DNA from 2 places in the Exiguobacterium sp. SH1S1 genome. Region 1 is predicted to be linked to the other one. Evidence: a T-box and tRNA genes for the amino acid it is inferred to sense, from the RefSeq annotation. Region 1 holds a T-box; the other holds one or more tRNA genes.
The links. The T-box of region 1 lies ahead of ileS (isoleucine--tRNA ligase). A T-box ahead of a tRNA ligase gene usually reads a tRNA of that ligase, here a tRNA-Ile.
Positions count from the first base shown of each region.

Region 1 (7,068 bases):
TTGACCGTTGACGAGCAGATCCCCTGCCTTAATCCAGTCTTGGATTTGCGAACGTGACCAGTCACTTCGTTCGCTCATCCATTTATCGATCCGTGCCTTTTCTTCGGCGACAAATGTGTAAGTTTCCATTACGATTGTCCCCTTTCTTTGTTTAATTTTTCTTCGAACAAGACGCCGATGATCATAAAGATGACCCCGAACGTGAGTGCCATATCGGCGACGTTAAAGATTGGGAAGTTGTAGCCGAACGGGTACGTGTCGACGAAGTCGACGACCTCGCCCCGGAACAGACGATCGATAAAGTTGCCGATCGCTCCGGCGAGCAGTAAGCCGACACTGTAGCCGAGCAGTTTGAACCCGTTCACTTCTTTATGCAAGAAGTAGATCAGACCGACGACAACGACGGCGGTGACGACGAAGAAGAACACCATCTGTCCTTCGAGCATGCCCCAGGCCGCGCCTCTGTTGCGGTACGATGTCAAATAGAGCCATCCTGGAATCAATTCGACCGATTGACCGATTGTCATCGTCTGGACGACGATCCATTTCGTCACTTGGTCGAGCAAAATGAGAACGACTGCTAATCCGTAATAACGTTTCATCAAATTCTCCTTTCAAGTCATAAGAAACCGGAGTGGACTGTGCGCCACTCCGGTCCGGCTCATGCGATGACTTCTGTACAGCGCGGGCAAAGTTCTGGATGATCTGCGTTCTGACCAAGTTCGGTCGAATACGTCCAACAGCGGGCACAAGCGGCACCGTCTGCTTTCGCGACGCTGATCTTCGCCGTCGCGTAGTCGACGTCGGCCGTATCGACGTAGTCGAGTTGTGACACTTGCAGGAGTTGACGAACGTTATCGATCGTGTCGAGCAGCGCTTTCGTCTCACCCTTCGGTGCGATCTGAAGTTTTGCTTCGAGCGGTTTCCCGATCAACTTCTCGCCGCGGGCGATCTCGATCGCTTTCAAGACGTCGTCGCGGAACGTGAGGAATTTCGACCATTTCGCGAGTAATTCCGTCTCTGCTTCCGTGAGCGGCGCCACTTCTTCAAGGTCCGACAAGAAGACGCTATCCGTCGTCTTGGCCGGGATTTCTTGCCAGACTTCGTCCGCCGTATGCGGGAGGACCGGGGCAAGCAGCTTCGTCAAAGTGATGACTGCATCATACATGACCGTCTGAACGGCACGGCGACGCGCATCATTTTCACGTTCGATGTAGAGGATGTCTTTCGTGAAGTCGAGATAGAACGACGACAATTCGTTGACACAGAAGTTGTGGCTCATGTGGTAAACAGCCATAAAGTCGAACGTATCGTACGCTTTGACGACTTTCGTCTGAAGTTGTTTCAGCTTCGTCGCCATGAAGCGGTCGGCTTCCGGCATATCTTCGAACGCGACGCGCATCGACGGATCGAACCCGTTCAAGTTACCGAGCAAGAAGCGTAACGTGTTACGGATCTTCCGGTATACTTCTGACACTTGTTTAAAGTTGTCATGCGAGGCGCGGACGTCTGACTGATAGTCGACAGACGCGACCCAAAGACGTACGATTTCAGCACCGTACTGTTTCACGAGGTCGTTCGGTGCAATCGTGTTGCCGAGCGATTTCGACATCTTCCGGCCGTCGCCGTCAAGGACGAAGCCGTGACTGAGGACGTTGCGATACGGTGCTTTGCCAGTCGTCGCGACTGCAGTCGACAGTGACGAGTTGAACCAACCACGGTATTGGTCCGAACCTTCTAGGTACAGGTCGGCCGGACGGCGCAAGTTGTCGCGCTGTTCGAGCACACCTGCGTGTGACGAACCTGAATCGAACCAGACGTCCATGATGTCGACTTCTTTACGGAACTCGCCGTTTGGACTGTTCGGATGTGTGAAGCCGGATGGCAACAAGTCTTTCGCCTCGCGCTCGTACCAGACGTTTGATCCGTGCTCATGGAACAAGTTGGCGATATGGTCGATCGTTTCGTTCGTGATGATTTCCGTTCCGTCTTCTGCGTAGAAGATCGGGATCGGCACACCCCATGCCCGCTGACGGCTGATGACCCAGTCGCCACGGTCACGGACCATGTTGAACAGGCGCGTCATGCCCCATTCCGGTACCCAGTTTACTTCTTCGATTTCACGCAACATGTCGCTGCGGAAGTCTTTGATCGAAGCGAACCATTGCGGTGTCGCCCGGAAGATGACCGGCTTTTTCGTACGCCAGTCGTGCGGGTACGAGTGCTTGATGAATTTGAGCTTCAACAAGTTGCCATTTGCTTCGAGCTTCATGCCGATCTCTTTGTTCGCATCTTCATAGAACAGTCCTTCAAAGCCTGGTGCTTCGTCCGTCATATACCCACGGTCGTCGACCGGGCACAACACGTCAAGTCCGTACGCTTGGCCGACACGGTAGTCGTCTTCCCCGTGGCCAGGTGCGATATGGACGCAGCCTGTCGCTTCAGCCGTGACGTGGTCGCCAAGGATGAGGAGTGACGTCCGGTCGTAAAGCGGGTGCTGTACCGTCATGTGTTCGAACTCGCGTCCGTTCCAAGACCCGCTCACTGAGTACTCATCCCAGCCGAGTGCTGTCGTCACTTCTTCGACGAGCGTCTCGGCAACGATATACCCTTTGCCATCGTGTTCGATCCGTGTGTATGTCAGCTCATCGCTGACAGCGATCCCGAGGTTGGCCGGAATCGTCCACGGTGTCGTCGTCCAGATGACGAAATGGTCGGTCGTCCCGAGGACGCCTTTGCCATCGACGACTTGGAACGCCACATAGATGGCTGGTGATTTTTTGTCATAGTACTCGATTTCCGCCTCAGCGAGTGCCGATTCAGAAGACGGTGACCAATAGACCGGTTTTTTCCCTTTATAGATGTATCCTTTTTCAGCCATCGTGCCGAACAGGCGGATTTGCGCCGCTTCATATTCAGGCTGGAGCGTGATGTATGGATTGTCAAAGTCAGCGAGCAGTCCGAGACGCTTGAACTGTTCACGTTGTGAGTTCACTTGCTCCATCGCGTAAGCGGCACATTTTTCGCGGAACTCGGCGACAGTCATCTCTTTACGGTTGACGCCTGCTTTTTGAAGCGCGTTCTCGATCGGAAGACCGTGTGTGTCCCAACCTGGGATCATCGGTGATTGATAGCCGTTCAACGACTTGAAACGGACGATGATGTCTTTTAACACTTTGTTGAGTGCATGGCCCATATGGATGTCACCGTTGGCGTACGGAGGTCCGTCATGTAGAATGTATTGCGGCTTTCCTGCATTCTTCTCTTGGACGCGGTTGTACAAGTCCATCTGCTCCCAAGCCTCGTGCATTGCTGGCTCGCGCTTCGGCAAATTTCCACGCATCGCGAATTCTGTATCAGGCATCAATAATGTGTCTTTGTAGTTCATTGAAACTCCTCCTGCATCTTTTTTGAAAAACAAAAAAACCCGCCCCTAAATAGGGACGAGTTCATCGACTCGCGGTACCACCCTACTAATCTCAAGTAGACCTTGAGACCGCTCTCGGTAACCGATAACGAGGTCAAGCGGTCACGCTTACTCAATTCAGCATGACACTCATAGGGGATACCAAATAAAGTCTTTCTCTTAGGCTTGCACCTTCCCTAAGTCGCTTCGTAGGTGTGACTTTATTGACGTGTCCTAATCAACGTATTGTTTATTATCCGTGATGTTTGTTTGGTGTGACTTCGTCGTCATTATACGCAAGTTCACTCGTATCGTCAAGAACCGTCTGGACAGGCGGCTCTCCGACAATCGTGTCCCATTCGGTACTATTTAGAAGTTCCATCTGTGCGTCGACGAGTACACGGAACCGGGTCCGGTACAGTTCGACTTTTTTCAACATTTGAATGACTTCACGCTCTGCCATCTGCTCTTTACGCGACGCTTCCTCTTCTCGGGCGAGCGCTTCGCGTTCAGCCTGCTTCAAGATGAGGCTGGCTTCTTTGGCCGCATTGGTCTTGACTTCTTCTGCTGCCTCTTGTGCGACGATAATCGATTTATTCAACGTGTCTTCCATCGAGGAGAAGTAGTCAATACGGGCTTGCATATCGTTGACGAGTTCTTCGTACCTTCTATTTTCACGAATCAATAGCTCAAACTCTTTAATGATTTGATCTAAAAATTCATTGACCTCATCGATATCGTACCCGCGAAAACGAGTCGAGAACTCTTTGTTATGAATATCAATCGGTGTCAACGCCATTCGACTTTCCTCCTAAATTCAACGTATGATGCCATACTGGATTTTTATTTTCTCACGCTTTGTCGAGCCGAGGATTGCCGTCAATTTGACACGACCGTAACCCCGGATTGAAACCAAATCGTCTGGTTCGAGTAAAAAGCTCGCGTCCGTGATCGCTTTATGATTGACTTTGCAGTCACCATGTTTGACGAGCGCCTGTGCTTTCTGGCGCGACAGACCGAGCACTTCGCTAACGACCGCATCAAAGCGGAGTGAGGAGACGATGCCAAACTCGTCGCTCCATTTGACTTCTGGGACGGTCAAAATCGATGCGGCCGGCACATCAGACAGCCGCACCCGGGCTTTGCCGACGCGATCCACGTTCATTTCGATGAATCCAGCCGCATCAGCCGTCGTCGCGAACTGAGCGATCCCGTCAGCGAGGACAACGTCGCCAAACTTTTGCCGCTTCAGGCCCGCGTTAAGAAGCGTGCCTGTCACTTGGCGGTGGGTCAAGTCGACAAACTTCGTCGGATAATCGATTTGAAGAATCTTGACTTCAAAGTCGTTCACGTCGAGCTCATAGTAGTCGGGCGTCAATAAAAGCCGTTTCCGCTCAGCTCCAGGGAAACCGCCGTCCTCGTAGATGGCGAGCCGTTTGCCAACGAGTTGCCTGACGATTTGTTGCTCACGTGGGTCTAAAAAATCCGTCAATTTAAACAAGTAGTTGTCCTCGACTTGTCGCACCCAGTCGAGCACTTGCTCGACAAACGGGCGTTCATTCGGTCGATAATGATCGAAGACGCTCATTTACAGACCGAAAATCGCTCGCACTCCTGCTTGCGCCATACGAAGCACGAACAGGGCGACGATTGGAGAAATGTCGAGCATCCCGCCGATTGGCGGGATGATCCGACGGAACGGGTTAAGAAACGGCTCACACAAGTATGTCAAAATCTGTCCGAATTTTGATTCTCTCGCATTCGGGAACCACGATAATAAAATATAGGCAATCAAGACCCAACTATAATATCCAAGAAGCGTAACAATCGTATTGCCTAATGCAGGGATCGCATTTTCCATTCATTTACCACCCTTTACTGTTTAGTTCGTCCTCCGAAATCAAATTCGAAATCGATCCAGTCAATTCGATATTGTTCGGAGCACATAGAATCGTGTTATGTCCAATCGACGTCATCGTTCCTTCTAGGGCGTAAACGACACCCGACAAGAAGTTTACAACTTGACGAGACTGCTCTTTCGACATGCGCTGAAGGTTGACGATGACGGCACGATTTTCTTTCAACTGGTCGCCAATATCTTGTGCCTCGGCAAAGACGCGCGGTTCGGCAAGAACGACTTTCGAACGTTCTTTCTTCTTCGTGTTTAGCGCGACGAGGTTGTTCGATGGTTTCGGACGCTCCTCGGTTTTGACGAGCGCATCAGTCGTCGGTTGAGTGTTCGTCTCTGCGACAGCATACTCTTCCCCTTCATACGCGTGATTCGGATCTTCCTCAAGTCCAAAGAAGTCTTTCATTTTGTTTTTGATTGACATAACGGATTCCTCCTTAGAATATATTATTGCACAAGTACGGTCCCAATACGAACAAACGATGCGCCTTCTTCGATTGCCAACTCGTAGTCGTTAGACATACCCATCGACAATTCGTTGCATGGTGCATGTTCGAAGCGATTTGCCGCGACGCGGTCGCGCAATTCGCGTAAAGCACGGAATGTTTCACGGATCACACCTTCATCTTCTGTGAACGGAGCCATCGTCATCAGTCCGATGACCCGAATATGGCGATACTGTCTACAGTTCTCGATGAACGGGATGACTTCCTCTTTTTCAAGCCCATGTTTTGACGTCTCGCCCGATACGTTCACTTGGACGAAACAATCGATGACACGGTCGGACCGTTTGTCAATCTCTTCGGCGAGCGATAATCGGTCGAGCGAATGGATTGCGGCAACATGATCGATGACTTGTCTCACTTTGCGCGTCTGTAGACTGCCGATAAAATGGAACTTGGCGTCCGACGGCATCGCATTGACTTTCTCGAGCAAGCCTTCCGGACGGTTCTCACCGAAATCACGGACACCTTCTGCGTAAAGCGCGTTCGCGACGTCGACACCGACCGACTTCGTGACCGCGATGAGCGTCACCGCTGTTTCCGATTGAAGGTTCTCAATATTCTGTCTCACTTGTTTGACGTTATCAGCTATGCTCACAATTTCTTCTCCTTGACGAGGACGGCGGCAAATCGACGCTTGGCGTCTCCGTTCCGATAAGAGAAAAAGTCTCGATCGGAAGCGGTCGACAAGTTCGACTGCTTGACGTCCATGTTTCTTTCGACAGCGAGTGTCTCATTGACTCGTTGCAATGACAGATTCGCATGACGTTCTGATTCGTTATACACCGAGGCCGCATATGCTTCGGGCGAGACGGCATTTACGGCATCGAGGACACGGCGGTCGACTTCATAATGCTCGGCCGTGATGGCCGGTCCGACGTACATCTCGATGTCGTGTTCCGGAACCCCGAGCCGAGCGAATTCGTCCGCCATCGAAGACACGATGTTTCCGACCGTCCCTTTCCATCCGGCATGAGCCATGCCGATGATTCCGTGATCTTTCGCACAAAAGAACAACGGGACGCAATCGGCGAACACGAGAGCGAGTGGCAAATCGGTAGCGGTCGTGACGAGTCCGTCAGTCGCTTGAATCGCCTCATCGTATCGATAGGCGCCTTTGCCCTTGTCCGCTTCGTCGACGGTCGCGACACGCGTCCCGTGCACTTGATCGGCCCAAACCGAATCGATGAGCGACAAGTTTGCTTCGGTGAAGAAACGTTCCCGGTTGGCAATGACTTGTTCCGCATCAT
Region 1 is NZ_SJUZ01000003.1:195,995-203,062, forward strand. It holds gene EVJ23_RS08670 (RluA family pseudouridine synthase) at 1-129, opposite strand, end outside; gene lspA (signal peptidase II) at 129-602, opposite strand; gene ileS (isoleucine--tRNA ligase) at 662-3,388, opposite strand; T-box leader at 3,437-3,657, opposite strand; gene EVJ23_RS08685 (DivIVA domain-containing protein) at 3,660-4,205, opposite strand; gene EVJ23_RS08690 (YlmH family RNA-binding protein) at 4,224-4,994, opposite strand; gene EVJ23_RS08695 (YggT family protein) at 4,995-5,267, opposite strand; gene EVJ23_RS08700 (cell division protein SepF) at 5,272-5,739, opposite strand; gene EVJ23_RS08705 (YggS family pyridoxal phosphate-dependent enzyme) at 5,763-6,416, opposite strand; gene pgeF (peptidoglycan editing factor PgeF) at 6,413-7,068, opposite strand, start outside.

Region 2 (7,068 bases), on a different contig from region 1:
GATGTGTTAACGCGATTGCAACAGCTGTGGAAGCAACGGCGTCCCGAAGGCGTCAAAATTGAACGGCGTCTCCAATGGACGCTGATGCCGCTTGTCGTCATCCTGTTTTTGACGACGTTCGGTTGGTTCGCGCTGAAAGCGGAACACCTGTTGACAGCTGAAGTCGAGAAGCGCTTACTCCGAGAAGCGACAGTCATGCGCGAGACGGTCAAAACGACGTATGGGGCATACCTATCAAATGAAAAAGGGTTGGTACGCTCGTTGAAGTCGACGTATATGCAACAGGCGTCAATTTTATCAGCGGACGGACTCGAGGCCGGTCAGTATTTGATACGAGACGAGCAAGTCGAGCAATTGACAGGAAAAAAAGCGAGCAAGCAGCTTGAAGACAAATTTAATGAAGTGACAGTGAACGAACTCGCAGTCATCGAACGAGGCGACTTCTTCTTAGCAACGGTTCCGATCCCAGAACTACAAGCTCATTACGTATTGGCTGTCACGAGACAATCGGTACTTGGGTCGATGTGGGAACTTCGACAGGCGCTTTTCGCTGTGATTGTCATAGCGATGGGAATCATTATCTATTTATTTTCTCGGATGATCCGTCGCGAAGTCAGACCGTTATCGCAGTTTGCGACGCGACTGCGTGAGGCGGTAGAGACGCGTGCTTTCAAAGAAATAGACTTAGGAGCCAAGTCGTTCGAGATTCGTAGTTTAGAGCGTGAATACAATACGTTCATCGGTCTGTGGAAAAAGTCGTTGCTGACGATGGACGAGACGTCATCGGCGTTTGAGACGAGCTTGCCGACGTTCATGCGGCAACTTGCATCAAATGAACAACAAGTTGTCGCCTTTAAAGAAGTCGCAAGTACGGTCGAACAGACGAGTCGATCGTATCAGGCGTTCACGAGCGAATCGACGCATCGCTTTACGGACATTGCGGCCCATGTCGCGGCACTCAAACAAGATATTTCGGCTGTTGACTTGAGAGCGGTAGCGCTGCAACAAACGATTTCGAGCGAAATTGCCTCGTTTGCTTCGGTCAGAGGCGTGAGCGAGCAGTTCAAAGAGAAGGCGGGTAGTATCCAAGAACGTTTACGCGACAGCGCGAAAACGTCAGAACGAGCCGACGAAGCGCTTCAGACGATCTTATCGGTCGCAGCAGCCACGAAGATGTTGGCACTGAACGCCTCGATCGAAGCGGCTCGTGCCGGGGAACATGGAAAAGGGTTTGCTGTCGTCGCTCATGAAGTCGGTCAGCTAGCGAAAGTGACGAATGAATCTTCGATACTTGCCGTTGCGGCGATTGGGCAAATCAAATCCGAACGGGAAGAAATTTTTAGCGATATGATTCGCTTCGGCGACGATATCCTTCATCTAGGTGAGGCGTTGGACCGAGTTGAAGCAGGGATTGCGAAAATCAATTACGAAGTGCGTGACCAAATGCTTGAGTTCCAATCTATCACGGATCAGACGGCCGCAACGGGAAGGCAGTTGCTCCACATGGCGGAAGCGAACGAACAACTGAAAGAAATCGGCTTGGCGCTCGAGCGGAAGTTGAACGAATTGTATGAAGGGGTCGAAGTATGGACGGACGTTCAAGAAACGTTACAAGCAGCCGGGACAGACCTGGGTCACCAAAGTCGACGCCTGCAGGAAGTACTTACTGAACTTGCACCGAAGACGTGATAAAAAACTCGGGACAGCGCGTGTTAGCGCCGTCCCGAGTTTTTTTGTTTAAGCGGAATTTGGAATAGTGGGACGGTCAAGTAGACGATCGTGACAACGAAGCCGAACCAAAGAAATGCAGGCATAAAGTGATACAAGGCGACGAGCAAGAGCGTCGGCACGAGTGTCATCGCGACCGCGTAAGGCCAAGCTTGCCGATACGGCCACGGTTTCTTCATTCGAAGTCTCGTCACGAGTTGAACGAACAAGGCGGCGATGGCGACCCACATCATATAGAAGAAAAAAATGGCGAACCCGTGTAAAAACAACCACATCGGTGCGAAAAAATCGGGCCGCAAGACGAGGTAATCTAAGACAGTCGCGACGATTGTAAAGACGAGGCTCGCCAACATATAAGCGTGTAGCGGAGCTAGACGGAGCCGTAGCGTTTGCTTCGTAGGTAGCAGGCTATGGCGGATAAACATTGATGTCGTTTTAAGCATACAGACAAAACCCCATTCTGTTATAGTACAAATTATCTAAAATACATAAAAATAAGACAGCTATTTAATAAAACCTTAACATTAAACGTGTTTACATCGACTCAGGGAAGAAGGCATAATGAGTAGGGCAACAAGAACCAATTAAACACAACCAATTCACAATCAAAAGGAGTACAAAAATCGTGGAATACAATTTGCAAGAAATGTTATTCATGTTTTTTGGAGGATTAGGGATCTTCCTATTCGGTATCAAATCGATGGGAGACGGCCTTCAAAAGTCTGCAGGAGATCGACTCCGCGACATCCTTGATAAGTATACAACGAATCCATTCCTCGGAGTACTAGCCGGGATCATCGTTACGATTCTTCTTCAAACGTCTACAGGTACGACAGTTATCACGGTAGGTCTTGTCAGTGCCGGCTTCATGACGCTCCGTCAAGCGATCGGTGTCATCATGGGTGCAAACATCGGGACAACGGTGACAGCATTCATTATCGGATTCGATGTCGGTGCATATTCGCTTCCGATGATTGCCATCGGTGCAGTACTTCTGTTCTTCTTTAAAAAAGAAAAGTTTCAACATATGGGTCAAATCATCTTTGGCGCCGGAGCTCTCTTCTACGGTCTTGAACTTATGGGAGACGGCATGCGTCCGCTCCGTACGAGCGAGTACTTCTTCGAACTCACACAATCGATGAGTCAAAACCCGATCCTCGGAGTTGTCGTCGGAACGGTGTTCACGTTGATCGTTCAATCGTCATCAGCGACGATCGGTGTCCTGCAGGAACTATACGCCGGTGGTTCAATCGACTTGAAGGCCGCTCTACCGGTCTTGTTCGGTGATAACATTGGGACGACAATCACAGCGGTTCTCGCTGCACTCGGTGCGTCAGTCGCGGCTCGTCGTGCGGCGGCAGCCCACGTTATCTTTAACTTGGTCGGGACGGCCATGTTCTTGCTTATCTTGCCGCTCTTTACGCAATATATTTTCTGGATTACAGACTTCCTTAACATTGAGTCGAAGATGCAAATCGCCTTCGCGCACGGTACGTTCAACGTCGCCAACACATTGATCCAGTTCTGGTTCATCGGAACGATTGCTTGGGTCGTGACGAAACTCGTACCAGGTGAAGATTCAATTGTCGATACGAAAGCACAGCACTTGGACCCAATCTTCATTCAACAGTCGCCTTCAATCGCGGTCGAGCAAGCTAAATATGAAGTCATCCGCATGGGTGATTTCGCGAAACTTGGTCTTGATGAGGCACGTTCTTATATGGAGACTGGTGACAAGAAGCACGCGGAAAAATCAGCGCACATTGAAGATGCGTTAAACTCGCTTAACTCTAAAATTACGGATTATCTTGTTCAACTCGCGGCAGTCGATTTGACAGAGCACGAATCACAACAGCATAAGACACTCATGCATGCCATCAACGACATCGAGCGAATCGGTGACCACGTTGAGAACATCATCGAGTTGATCGACTATAAGACGGCGACGCGCATCACGCTCTCGCCGGGAGCCCAAAAAGAATTGACGGAAATGTATGATCTGACACGGGCCACACTCGAGAAGTCACTTCAAACGCTTGCGAGCGGTGACATGGTCGAGGCGCGTCAAGTCATCGAGATGGAAGCGAAACTCGACATGCTCGAGCGTCAATTCCGTAAAAATCATGTCGTTCGTTTGAACACAGGTGAATGTGACGGCCAAGCTGGTATGTTCTTCGTCGATATGCTCTCGAACCTTGAGCGGATCGGTGACCATGCGATGAACATCACGGAAATCACACTTGAAGATGCAACGAACGAAATATCGGTCTAACGTTTCAAAAAGTCTTGCTACTTAAGTTATAAGTAGCAAGACTTTTTTGCGTACGTGTGACTTTTCATTGACAGTAGAGGCTTCCTTCAGTATATTATTACTGTATAACAACGTGGCGGTGTAGCTCAGCTGGCTAGAGCGTACGGTTCATACCCGTGAGGTCGTGGGTTCGACTCCCTCCGCCGCTACCAATAAGGACCCTTAGCTCAGCTGGTTAGAGCAGACGGCTCATAACCGTCCGGTCGTAGGTTCAAGTCCTACAGGGTCCATCGAGGGCAGCTTTCTAATGAAAGCTGCTTTTTTGTTTACATTGTTGTTTTCAAAAGTGAAGACGCGGGTAAATATCCGTTAGCATTTTGTTTTTGAAAAATATGAAACGAGGCGAAGCGAGATGGAACGAAATCATACGATGATGCAATTTTTTGAATGGCACGTCCCGGCTGACCAAAAGCATTGGAAGCGATTGAAAGAACGGGCTTCTAAATTAAAAAAAGCAGGAATCACCGCACTTTGGTTGCCACCGGTCACAAAAGGTCAAAGTGATGAGGATACGGGATATGGTGTCTATGACTTGTATGATTTAGGCGAGTTTGATCAAAAAGGAACCGTCGCCACAAAATACGGGACGAAGCAAGAGCTGCTTGAGGCGACGAAACACGCCCAAGAACTCGGGATGCAAGTATATATGGATGTCGTGTTGAACCATAAAGCCGGAGCCGACGCGACCGAGAAGTTCGACGTGTTAGAAGTCGACCCGGAAGACCGGACGAAAGTGTTGTCGGAAGAACCGTTTGAGATCGAAGGTTGGACGAAGTTTGATTATAAAGAACGAAACGGTAAGTACTCGTCGTTCAAATGGAACTTCCATCATTTCAACGGCACGGACTATGACGCGGCGAGCGAGCATAGCGGTATCTTCTTCATTTTAGGCGATAACAAAAAATGGAATGACAACGTCGATAGTGAGTTCGGCGTATACGATTATTTGATGTTTGCGAACATTGACTATCATCATCCGGAAGTCCGGGAAGAAGTGTTAAGTTGGGGCAAGTGGTTCATCGAAGAGACGAAATGTGATGGCTTCCGTCTCGATGCAATCAAACATATCAACTATGATTTCGTCAAAGAGTTCAGCCAAACGATGAAAGATGAAAAAGGCGAGAACTTTTACTTGGTCGGTGAGTTTTGGAAGTCGGAGCTCGAAGATTGCCGCGCCTTTTTAGACAACATCGACTACCACGTCGATCTGTTCGACGTGCCGCTCCATTACAATTTGCAGCGTGCCTCGATTGAAGGCGCATCGTTTGATTTGCGGACGATCTTTGACGACACACTCGTCCAGTCCCACCCGCTTCACTCGGTCACGTTCGTCGACAACCATGACTCACAGCCGGCCGAGGCGCTCGAGTCATGGGTCGAAGATTGGTTCAAACAGAGTGCTTACGGTTTGATTTTACTCCGCCAAGACGGTTATCCGTGTGTTTTCTACGGTGATTACTACGGCATCAACGGGCCCCACCCGGTCGAAGGGAAGAAGCTGGCCATCGATCCACTTCTGTACGCCCGTCGTGAAAAAGCGTATGGGCAACAAGACGACTACTTCGATAACGAGCACGTGATCGGCTGGGTCCGACACGGCAGCGAGGATATCGAGCGTTCAGGTTGTGCCGTCATCATCTCGAATAACGAAGAGGCGGAGAAACAGATGTACGTCGGGGAGCATCGTGCCGGTGAGAAATGGGTCGACTTGACGCAGACGATCGATGAAATCATCGAGATTGACGAAGATGGAAAAGGGGTATTTAAAGTAGCGGCAGGATCGATCTCGGTCTGGGCGTTGCCGGACGAAGATGTGGAATAAGCCTTTACAATTGAGTAAGCCGTCACAAATCTGTTACATTTAAAACGAACGTTGTTCAAACCAATTTTAAGGGGGATTTTAGTTATGGCTAAATTTGAATTACCACAACTTGATTACGCATACGATGCACTCGAACCACACATTGACGCACGCACGATGGAAATCCACCATTCGAAACACCACAACGCTTACGTCACGAACGTGAACAATGCACTCGAAGGAAAAGACGTAGAGTACTCTTCACTTGAAGACTTGCTCCAAAAACTCGATTCGCTTCCTGCTGACATTCAGACAGCTGTTCGTAACAACGGCGGCGGTCATTGGAACCACTCGTTCTTCTGGAAGTTGTTGAAGAAAAACGAGAACGGGACGCCAACGGGCGAACTCGCAACGGCGATCGACAAAGCGTTCGGCAGCTTTGACGCGTTCAAAGATGAGTTCACGAAAGCCGCTACAACTCGTTTCGGTTCAGGTTGGGCTTGGCTCGTCGTCAAAGGCGGCAAGCTCGAAGTCACGTCGACACCGAACCAAGATTCACCGATCATGGAAGGCATCACGCCGATCCTTGGACTCGATGTTTGGGAGCATGCGTACTACTTGAACTATCAAAACCGTCGCCCGGACTACATCCAAGCGTTCTTCCACGTCATCGACTGGGATTACGTCGCGAAGCTTTACGCTGACGCCAAATAATGACACGATCCCGAGATTCGGTTGAATCTCGGGATTTTTTCTACATTTCATTAATTTGTAAACAAATTATGATATAGTAAAAATCGAGTCTGAAAATAGAAATACAGAAAAGTATAATATAGAAGCAACTGAAAGTGGAAGGAGATAACTGAATTGGCTAGACACCGTGTGAAAGTGCCGAAAAAACGGCGTAACCACCTTCCGTTACGATTAAATTTATTGTTTTTTATCGTCTTCATTTTGTTTGCGACGTTGATCTTTCGGTTAGGCGTCGTCCAAATCGTCAACGGAGAGTTGATCGCCCGAGAGGTTCAAAAGACCGAGTCGAGCAAAATCAAGTACGAGGTGCCTCGCGGCAAAATCTACGATCGGAACGGTCAAGTGTTGGCCGACACGATCTCGAACTATTCGGTCATGTACCGTCGCTCCCAAGTGACGAAAACGGAGGAGCGTCTCGATGTTGCGGTCAAACTTGCTAAGATCGTCGACATTCCGGAGAAAGATCGCAAAGTGA
Region 2 is NZ_SJUZ01000001.1:246,284-253,351, reverse strand. It holds gene EVJ23_RS01370 (methyl-accepting chemotaxis protein) at 4-1,689, shown strand; gene EVJ23_RS01365 (hypothetical protein) at 1,713-2,153, opposite strand; gene EVJ23_RS01360 (Na/Pi cotransporter family protein) at 2,354-4,000, shown strand; tRNA gene EVJ23_RS01355 (tRNA-Met) at 4,115-4,191, shown strand; tRNA gene EVJ23_RS01350 (tRNA-Ile) at 4,196-4,269, shown strand; gene EVJ23_RS01345 (alpha-amylase) at 4,392-5,861, shown strand; gene EVJ23_RS01340 (superoxide dismutase) at 5,946-6,554, shown strand; gene EVJ23_RS01335 (peptidoglycan D,D-transpeptidase FtsI family protein) at 6,708-7,068, shown strand, end outside.
Region 2: it encodes a tRNA-Ile, which carries the amino acid that the T-box ahead of ileS (isoleucine--tRNA ligase) is inferred to sense. The anticodon was not compared.